DNA from 2 places in the Citrobacter farmeri genome. Region 1 is predicted to be linked to the other one. Evidence: predicted binding sites of a transcription regulator. Region 1 holds the regulator's gene; the other holds the start of a gene.

Region 1 (5,131 bases):
CGAATCATTTCGTATGAGAAGTTGGCGGCGATCTCTTCCATCAGCGCAATCGCGTTTTGCTGTGCCTTTTCATGGGAGATTTTCTTGCTGCGCGCTTCATCTTCGACCGCGCGGGCAATCGCTTTGGACGCCAACAGTTTGTTGAAGAGATCCTGACGTGCAGGCAGGCGCGGTCCCACAGCGGCAAGACGCTGACGGGCGAAGTGCATACGCGCCACGCGTGCCAGTTTCTGCGCAATGATTTTATCCGTGCCGTGCTCATCGGCCATTCGGCGCAGGGACACGGAAGGTGAGAAACGGACAAAGCTGTCGCGCCCCAGCCAGGAGACGGCAAAGAATTTCTGGATGCCGTTAAGCATGCGCAGTGGCGGGTTAACCTCACCCTTCTCACGGCCCGGCGAGCGTCCAAACATCACCGACACTGGCACCATTTGCACATCCAGGTCTGGATTGCTGCGATGCAGGTCGAGATAGTTATGGAACAGCTTGATGGACTCTTCTTTCGGTGTGTAATAGGTGAATACCCGCGGTCCGCCGTGAATGAATACATAGCGTGGCAACTGGGTGCCATCGATCTCCAGCGGCACTAACGGGTCGGGGAGATCGTGCGCCAGACATTGCGCGCGCAGCGTCAGCAAGTCCGCTTTGGAGTTGTACGGTAAAACGTACATAATTGGACGAGAGGTATTGAGTCCCAATTCCGGGGCAGGATCTGCCGGAATAGACTTGCTTTTTACCAGTACACTTAATGGTAAATTCAGGATTTTGTAGTAAATTCGTGGCCAGCCGGACATAAACGATGTAAAGCCTCTGGTTAATAATGCAATTGCGTTGCAAGGATATCAGAAAGTCATGTGAATTTCTGGTGTATCCCGTCATACTTCGCGCCGCGTGCCCTAACTCGAATCACATGAGTTAATTAGACAATGTCATTGACGCCAATAATGCAAAAAGGTTCTTTTAATGGCTAATAATACCACTGGATTCACCCGAATTATCAAAGCTGCAGGCTATTCCTGGAAAGGTTTTCGCGCCGCGTGGATTAACGAGGCCGCGTTCCGTCAGGAGAGTGTGGCGGTTTTGCTGGCCGTCGCTATCGCCTGCTGGCTGGATGTGGATGCCATCACGCGCGTTCTATTGATCGGCTCCGTTATGCTGGTCATGATTGTTGAAATTCTGAACAGCGCCATTGAGGCCGTGGTGGACCGTATCGGCTCTGATTATCATGAACTCTCTGGTCGTGCAAAAGATATGGGATCGGCGGCGGTGCTGCTCTCTATCATTGTGGCGCTGATCACCTGGGGCCTCCTGCTGTGGACACATTTTCGCTAAGGTTTTTTCGACCCTGATTCCATAACAGGTTAAATCTGCTGTTGAATGTGCAGTTTGTGGTTCCAAAATCACCTTTAGCTGTATATACTCACAGCATAACTGTATATACACCCAGGGGGCGGAATGAAAGCGTTAACGGCCAGGCAACAAGAGGTGTTTGATCTCATTCGGGATCACATCAGCCAGACAGGTATGCCACCGACGCGTGCGGAGATCGCACAGCGTTTGGGGTTCCGTTCCCCAAACGCGGCTGAAGAACACCTGAAAGCGCTGGCGCGGAAAGGGGCAATTGAAATCGTCTCCGGCGCTTCTCGCGGCATTCGACTGCTGCAGGAAGAAGAAGAGGGGTTACCGCTTATCGGTCGTGTCGCGGCGGGCGAACCACTGTTGGCGCAGCAGCACATCGAAGGCCATTATCAGGTGGACCCGTCTCTGTTTAAGCCGAATGCCGATTTCCTGCTGCGCGTCAGCGGGATGTCGATGAAAGATATCGGTATTATGGATGGCGATCTGTTGGCGGTACACAAAACCCAGGATGTGCGTAACGGCCAGGTGGTTGTGGCGCGTATCGACGACGAAGTGACGGTCAAACGCTTGAAAAAACAGGGCAATAAAGTTGAGTTACTGCCTGAAAACAGCGAATTTAAACCTATCCTGGTTGACCTTCGCGAACAGAATTTCACCATCGAAGGATTGGCCGTTGGCGTCATCCGTAACGGTGAATGGCTGTAGTAATCCTGTAGGCCGGATAAGGCGTTTACGCCGTTATCCGGCACTCTCACCACTCTCGTTATGACCTCTTCTCAGGCTCGCTCCATGCCGTTTTTTGCTTCTGCTGACAAGGCGCTCTGGCGTCTCGCCTTACCTATGATTTTCTCCAATATCACCGTTCCTCTGCTGGGACTGGTGGATACGGCGGTCATTGGTCACCTGGACAGCCCTGTATATCTTGGCGGGGTGGCAGTGGGGGCGACGGCAACGAGTTTTCTGTTCATGCTCCTGCTCTTTTTACGCATGAGCACGACCGGGCTGACGGCGCAGGCGTTCGGCGCGAAGAATCCTCAGGCGCTGGCACGGGCTCTGGTGCAACCGCTGATCCTGGCGTTGGGCGCTGGGGCTATGATTGCGCTCTTTCGCACACCGATTATCGATCTGGCGCTGCACATCGTGGGTGGTAGCGAAGCGGTGCTGGAGCAGGCAAGACGGTTTCTGGCCATTCGCTGGCTGAGCGCTCCGGCGTCGCTGGCGAATCTGGTACTGCTCGGCTGGTTGCTGGGCGTACAGTACGCGCGTGCACCGGTTATTCTGCTGATTGTCGGCAATATTTTGAATATTGTGCTCGACCTTTGGCTGGTGATGGGGCTGCACATGAACGTGCAAGGGGCCGCGCTGGCGACGGTAATCGCGGAATATGCGACGCTGCTGATCGGTTTGTTGATGGTGCGTAAAGTACTGCGCCTGCGTGGTGTCTCCCGCGCCATGCTCAAACAGGCCTGGCGGGGAAATGTACGCCGCCTTCTGGCGCTTAATCGCGACATCATGCTGCGTTCACTGCTGCTGCAGCTCTGCTTTGGCGCGATCACCGTGCTGGGGGCCAGACTGGGCAGCGATATCATCGCCGTTAACGCCGTGTTGATGACGCTGCTGACGTTTACGGCCTATGCGCTGGATGGCTTTGCCTACGCCGTGGAGGCGCATTCCGGTCAGGCTTATGGCGCCCGCGACGGCAGTCAGTTACTGGAAGTCTGGCGTGCGGCGTGCCGTCAGTCAGGCATCGTCGCACTGCTGTTTTCACTGGTCTATTTACTCGCGGGCGAACCGATCGTTGCGCTGCTGACATCACTACCGCAAATCCAACAACTTGCCGATCGCTACCTGGTCTGGCAGGCGATTTTGCCTCTGGTTGGTGTCTGGTGTTATCTGCTGGATGGCATGTTTATCGGCGCAACGCGGGCGGCTGAAATGCGTAACAGCATGGCGGTGGCGGCTACCGGGTTTGCGCTGACGCTGCTGGCGCTACCCGTGTTGGGTAATCACGGTTTATGGCTGGCGCTGGCGGTTTTTCTGGCGCTGCGCGGGTTGTCATTAGCCTGGATTTGGCGACGTCACTGGCGAAACGGGACCTGGTTTGCTGCCTCGTAATGGTTAAAGATTCTGAATAGTGAATTTAACCCAGAATCTATGACTACACTTAATCTCACGTCCAGCAGAAAACGAACGCAGTTGGGCGGTTTACTCTCACTATTCACAGCCTGGTAAAGAGGACGTTATGATGAATAAAGACGAAGTCGGCGGTAACTGGAAACAGTTTAAAGGTAAGGTGAAAGAGCAGTGGGGCAAACTGACCGATGACGATATGACGGTCATTGAAGGTAAGCGTGATCAACTGGTAGGTAAAATTCAGGAACGCTATGGTTACGCGAAAGATCAGGCGGAGAAAGAGGTCGATAGCTGGGAAAAACGCAACGACTATCGCTGGTAATCCCCCCTCTTACCCGTGAGTACAAGGATGTACCCCCCTCTGTTTGCTTCGGGCGGCATAGCATGCCGCCCTCGCCTTTAACGAGGTTTCTTTTTAACCTGAATCGAATGATCGTGCTGGCACTCGCCAGGGTGACGACAGGCTTCTACTTCCACGCAGGCTGAACATAATCCGTGTGCTTCAATGACATTGTGGCGCAGAGCAAATCCCATCTTCGCCGCCAGCGTATGCATAATGTCTTCCACGCCTTCCGCACACTCTTCTTTCACTGCACCGCAGCGGTCGCAGATAAACATCGCGGAAGTATGGGTTGGCTGATCGAACAGGTAGCACAACACATAGCTGTTGGTGGATTCGACCTTATGCACAAACCCTTGTTCAAGCAGAAAATCGAGTGCGCGATAGACCGTTGGCGGCTTGGCCTGCGGTTCGGATTCACGCAGCAGGTCCAGCAGATCGTAAGCGCTAATCGCACCTTCCTGCAGGCTCATCAGCCGCAGCACTTCGAGGCGCTGTGGGGTCAGGCGCACATTGCGTTGCGCGCACAATTTTTCAGCTTGCGCCAGCAACTCTTGCGTTGTGGTCTTTTCCATTGGGCACCTCGGATCGCGTGGAGTAAGAAAACCCTCACTTTATCATGTTATGGGAGAAACGCCGAGTTCCAGGCCGGAGCGATAAATCGCTCGCTAATCTTTCCCTGATTTACAAACTCTTCTATATATATTGAGGCTTATCACAAAAATAAACGCCCCGGCGATAAAAGGACAGGGGCAAAACAGGCGACTTTTTCCTTGTTAATCACAGCAATGCTCCAACTCTGTCTGGTTGATACTGACAGAGACGATTTTCACCTGCGAATAAAATGGGCTTACTGTGAATAAAAATTTGAATCTTTTGGTGGTGGCGATGACGGGCTCGCTGTTGGCGTCTCAAACCGCGAGTGCCGCAAATTCCTGGACTGAAGCGCGTAATGACGCGATGGGCGGCACGGGCGTCGCGTCGGCAAATTATGGCAGCGGCGTACTCATCAACCCGGCATTGTTGGCGAAGTCACAGCCGGATGATGACATTACGGTGATCTTCCCGGCTATCGGTGGGCAGATTTCCGACAAGGATAATCTGCGCGATAAGATTGATGATGTTACCGACGACGTAAATAACTATCGTCGCACTCTGGACAATATTAATCCCCTCGATCTCTTTGTTCCCGGCAGTACAGGCTACCGGCAGGTGTCAAATGCCGCAGGCGATCTGGCTGACCAACTTGAATCCCTGAAAGGGAAAACGGCCAGTGCGAAAGCTGGGGCTGGGCTTGCG
Region 2 (5,131 bases), 600 kb from region 1:
TCATTTGCCGCCTCTTCCAGCGCGCCGGTCAGACGCTCACGCTCCAGGGCAGGGTCCAGCGTTGAGGCCTGATACACCTGCTCCATCAGCGGCAACGTCGCATCCTGCCAACCTTCTGCGATCGCCACGCCCGGTGCAGCCGGTAACGCGCGGATGCGCGTCTGGCGATACTGACCGAACAGGGCGGTAAGCTGAGATTGTGACAGGATCGCCGCCATCTGCGTGGCGAGTGTCACAAGGAAAGATTCTTCGCTTTCGTCATACTGGCGCAGTTCGCGCTGCTGCACAACGAGGACCCCCAGCAGTTGACGACGCTGAATGATCGGCACCCCAAGGAAAGCACGGAAGCGCTCTTCCTTTACCGAGGGGATATATTTAAAACTGGGATGTTTTTGGGCATCAGCGAGGTTGATTGGTTCCGCCAGCCTGCCAACCAGACCGACGATCCCTTCATCAAACGCGAGTGCGACAGTGCGACCGCGCGGTTTTTTAAGCCCCCGAGTCGCCATGAGGTAATAACAACGGCGGTCATGATCGGCCAGATAAACCGAGCAGACCTCTGTATCCATCGCAAGACAGATGTCAGTAACCAGAATATTCAGCGCTTCATTAAGACGCGGAGCACTGGCCACCTTTTCGACTATTTCGCGCAGGCGGGTGAGCATAATTTGCGTGGCTTAACCTCTTTTACGTCGATAAGCAGGTGTACTTTGCGGCTTCGGCGTCGCTTCCTGAAGCGCCATCACAACACTTGCGAACTCTTTCATCACCCTGCGGTAGACATCGCGTTTAAATGAAACCACTTGCCGGACCGGGTACCAGTAACTTACCCAACGCCAGCCGTCGAACTCAGGAGTGCTGCTGGTTTGCATATTGATTTCCGCATCCGCGCTCATCAACTGCAAAAGAAACCACTTTTGTTTCTGGCCGATACACACCGGCTTTGTATCCCAACGCACCAAACGTTTTGGTAACTTGTAACGCAACCAGTTGCGAGTAGAGGCAAGGATTCGCACATCTTTACGGCTTAACCCTACTTCTTCAAACAGTTCCCGGTACATCGCCTGTTCTGCTGATTCTCCTGGGTTTATCCCACCCTGTGGGAACTGCCAGGAGTGCTGACCAAACCGCCGGGCCCACATCACCTGCCCCTGACGATTACAAATTACGATACCTACATTTGGGCGGTAGCCATCGTCATCAATCACCGGACTACCTCAACATAAACCTTATATGAGAATGATTGTTTCACACTCCTGACAGACGGTAAACCACTGAGTTAAGGCGGTGTGCATCTAATAACAATTGAATAACTCACAGTTAAAGACAAAGTTATAAACAGACACTCACCCATATGGGCGATTTTATTCACCTTTTCTGTGGATAGAGTTGTGAAGAAGTACGGAATTACTCCGGGAAAACCCGGAACAGTCTGAATAAACTGCCGACAGGGTAAAAAAAATATGTTCTTTTATTCATGAAGTTACCCGGTCATTCCACCGTTCATCAGGCAAAAAAGTGATAAACATCACACTGACGATCTTCAGGCTGATGAAAGATCGAACAGCGCCGACTTTATCCACAGATTGTGCCAATAAGTTAGACACAAATTGTGTGAAAATTCGATTTTCGTCGCACGTCAAGGCTGTAAATGGAAACAGTAGTCGGGGTTTTTCACAGTTATCCCATCTTTCTGTGGATAACATGGTGTAAGATCCTGTTTATTTTCAGTGACCAGAAATGGAAAACCTGTTCTGGTGTTGCGCAACACACTATGCGGGAAAATAAAAACCAATATAAATCATGGCATTGAATATCACCTGTGGAAAACGATAAACTTCTTTCCCACGGTATAAAATCATTGTTCATTTTTTCACCTAAGGTATTACGCCATGTCCGGACTCCATCCTTTACGCTTTCCACCGGAATCTGAAGCCCTTTTGCTCCAGCAGGCGCAGCAGCTTTCGGGCTATTCGTTAGGTGAACTGGCGGCACTGGCGGGTATCGTTGCACCGAAAGATCTCAAGCGGGACAAAGGCTGGATCGGTGTATTACTGGAACTCTGGCTGGGCGCCAGCGCCGGAAGTAAGCCTGAGCAAGATTTCGCCGCACTCGGCGTCGAGTTGAAAACCATTCCTGTAGATAGCTTTGGGCGACCGCTCGAAACCACCTTCGTCTGCGTCGCGCCGTTGACGGGAAACAGTGGTGTGACGTGGGAAACCAGCCACGTGCGGCACAAACTGAAGCGGGTGCTGTGGATCCCGGTTGAAGGTGAGCGCAGCATTCCCCTCGCCCAACGACGGGTAGGATCGCCAGTCCTGTGGAGTCCCGATGAAGAAGAAGACCGTCAGTTGCGTCTCGACTGGGAAGAGTTGATGGACATGATTGTGCTCGGTCAGGTTGAACGCATCACCGCCCGGCATGGCGAATTTTTACAACTGCGACCGAAGGCAGCAAATGCCAAAGCGCTCACCGAGGCGATCGGCGCCCAGGGCGAGCCAATACTGACGTTGCCGCGGGGTTTTTATCTGAAAAAGAACTTCACGCGCGCCTTACTGGAACGCCACTTTTTGTTACAACAGCGTTAGACTTTCGCCTGGTGGCCGGGAAGCATATAATTAGCGTTTCTTTTTTTGGCAGGACTTTGTTCAATGTTATTTGCATGGATAACCGATCCTAACGCCTGGCTTGCGCTCGGTACGCTGACGCTGCTGGAGATCGTGCTTGGGATCGATAATATTATTTTCCTCTCTCTGGTTGTTGCAAAACTCCCGACTGCGCAACGCGCGCATGCCCGACGTCTGGGCCTTGCGGCGGCGATGATTATGCGACTGGCGCTGCTCGCCTCCATCGCCTGGGTGACCCGGCTGACCAATCCGCTGTTTGACGTGTTTGGTGAGGCCATTTCCGCCCGTGACCTGATCCTTCTGCTCGGTGGATTGTTCCTGATCTGGAAAGCGAGTAAGGAGATCCATGAATCCATCGAAGGTGAAGAAGAAGGGATGAATATGCGCGTCACCTCCTTCCTGGGGGCAATCGTGCAGATTATGCTGCTCGACATCATCTTCAGCCTGGACTCGGTGATTACGGCGGTCGGCTTGTCCGATCACCTGTTCATTATGATGGCGGCGGTGGTGATTGCCGTTGGGGTGATGATGTTTGCGGCGCGTCCTATTGGCGAGTTTGTCGACCGACACCCGTCCGTGAAGATGCTGGCCCTGTCGTTCCTGATTCTGGTTGGCTTCACCCTGATTCTGGAAAGCTTCGATGTTCACGTACCGAAGGGTTACATCTATTTCGCGATGTTCTTCTCCATTGCGGTCGAAAGTTTGAATTTGTTGCGAAACAAAAAAAATCCGCTGTAATTGCCTTTTTCGCTCCCTGCCGGGAGCGAATTTCTTTCCGTTTCCGCTCTCAGTTTAAGATTTTCCTGCTTTTCCTGCCCATAACGTCAGGTTATTACTAGACTATTATCAGACGCAGGCCACGTGAGGATAAATGGATGAAAAAATGGGCAGTGATAATTTCCGCGGTTGGACTGGCTTTTGCTGTTTCCGGCTGCAGTAGCGACTATGTGATGGCGACCAAAGATGGTCGGATGATCCTGACCGACGGGAAACCCGAAATTGACGACGATACCGGTCTGGTGAGCTACCACGACCAGCAGGGCAACGCCATGCAAATTAACCGCGACGACGTTTCTCAAATCATTGAACGGTGAAGGCTGAGGTCAGCCGTGCTGCTGGCCTTAACAATTTTTCTTCCCTTTTTCCCTTCCCTCAGCCATTTTTATAATCCTTATGTTGTGATTATAAAAAGGAAACGGCTATGCAATATCACCGTATACCCCACAGCTCGCTTGAAGTTAGTACACTGGGGCTGGGCACAATGACGTTTGGTGAACAAAATAGCGAAGCCGACGCGCATGCACAGCTCAACTATGCCGTCGCCAGCGGCATTAACCTGATCGACGTGGCCGAAATGTACCCGGTCCCGCCGCGCCCGGAAACCCAGGGACTCACCGAAACTTACGTCGGAAACTGGCTGGCCAAATATGGCAACCGTGAAAAGCTGATTGTCGCCTCCAAGGTCAGCGGCCCGTCGCGTAATAACGACAACAGCATTCGCCCGAATCAGGCTCTGGATCGTAAGAACATCCGCGAAGCGCTGCACGACAGCCTGAGGCGTCTGCAGACCGATTATCTGGATCTCTATCAGGTTCACTGGCCGCAGCGCCCGACCAACTGTTTTGGCAAGCTCGGCTACACCTGGACCGACGCCGCGCCGGTGGTGTCGCTACTGGATACGCTGGATGCGCTGGCTGAGTTCCAGCGCGCGGGTAAGATTCGCTACATCGGCGTCTCAAATGAAACCGCCTTTGGCGTGATGCGTTATCTGCACCTGGCGGATAAACATGATCTGCCGCGCATTGTCACCATCCAGAACCCTTACAGTCTGGTTAACCGCAGTTTTGAAGTGGGACTGGCGGAAGTGAGCCAGTACGAAGGCGTCGAACTGCTGGCCTATTCCTGTCTGGGATTTGGCACGCTGACCGGTAAATACCTGAACGGCGCGAAGCCTGCCGGAGCGCGTAATACGCTGTTTAGTCGCTTTACCCGCTACAGCGGCGAGCAGACGCAAAAAGCCGTGGCAGCGTATGTGGAGATCGCCAGACGCCACAACCTCGATCCGGCGCAGATGGCGCTGGCATTCGTTCGCCATCAGCCGTTTGTTGCCAGTACGCTGCTTGGTGCCACCACCATGGAACAGCTGAAAACCAATGTTGAGAGCTTACATCTGGCGTTAAGCGAAGAGGTGCTGGCGGAGATTGAAGCGGTGCATCAGGTTTACACCTATCCTGCACCGTAACAGAAGCGCGCCGGAGGAATTCCGGCGCGTTGATTACGCCTGACGGCGCTGCCAGATCCACAGCGCCGCAATTGCCAGCGCGAACAGACCGCCAAAACCGATGCCAACGGCAATAACCGGGATCCCTATCCATACTGCCAGCGAATAGAGTCCCAGCATCAACAGCATCGCGCTGTTCTCTCCGAGATTCTGTACCGCAATCGCATTACCCGCGCCGACGCTCTTCTTGCCACGCTCCTGCAACAGCGCATTCAGCGGTACC

What was found. The regulator LexA, encoded in region 1, represses DNA repair genes until DNA is damaged. The targets are predictions, from matches to a motif close to TNCTGTATGTACATACAGNA.
Region 2: a site for LexA is predicted at 1,644-1,663, ahead of mutH (DNA mismatch repair endonuclease MutH). Genes of this name have one in related genera too.

What each region holds. Positions count from the first base shown of each region.
Region 1 is NZ_CP077291.1:336,328-341,458, forward strand. It holds gene plsB (glycerol-3-phosphate 1-O-acyltransferase PlsB) at 1-794, opposite strand, end outside; gene I6L53_RS01535 (diacylglycerol kinase) at 964-1,332, shown strand; gene lexA (transcriptional repressor LexA) at 1,456-2,064, shown strand; gene dinF (MATE family efflux transporter DinF) at 2,149-3,474, shown strand; gene I6L53_RS01550 (CsbD family protein) at 3,605-3,814, shown strand; gene zur (zinc uptake transcriptional repressor Zur) at 3,892-4,407, opposite strand; gene I6L53_RS01560 (conjugal transfer protein TraF) at 4,721-5,131, shown strand, end outside.
Region 2 is NZ_CP077291.1:932,917-938,047, reverse strand. It holds gene ptsP (phosphoenolpyruvate--protein phosphotransferase) at 1-665, opposite strand, end outside; gene rppH (RNA pyrophosphohydrolase) at 678-1,208, opposite strand; gene mutH (DNA mismatch repair endonuclease MutH) at 1,893-2,588, shown strand; gene I6L53_RS04365 (TerC family protein) at 2,652-3,365, shown strand; gene ygdR (lipoprotein YgdR) at 3,503-3,721, shown strand; gene I6L53_RS04355 (NADP(H)-dependent aldo-keto reductase) at 3,829-4,869, shown strand; gene lplT (lysophospholipid transporter LplT) at 4,903-5,131, opposite strand, start outside.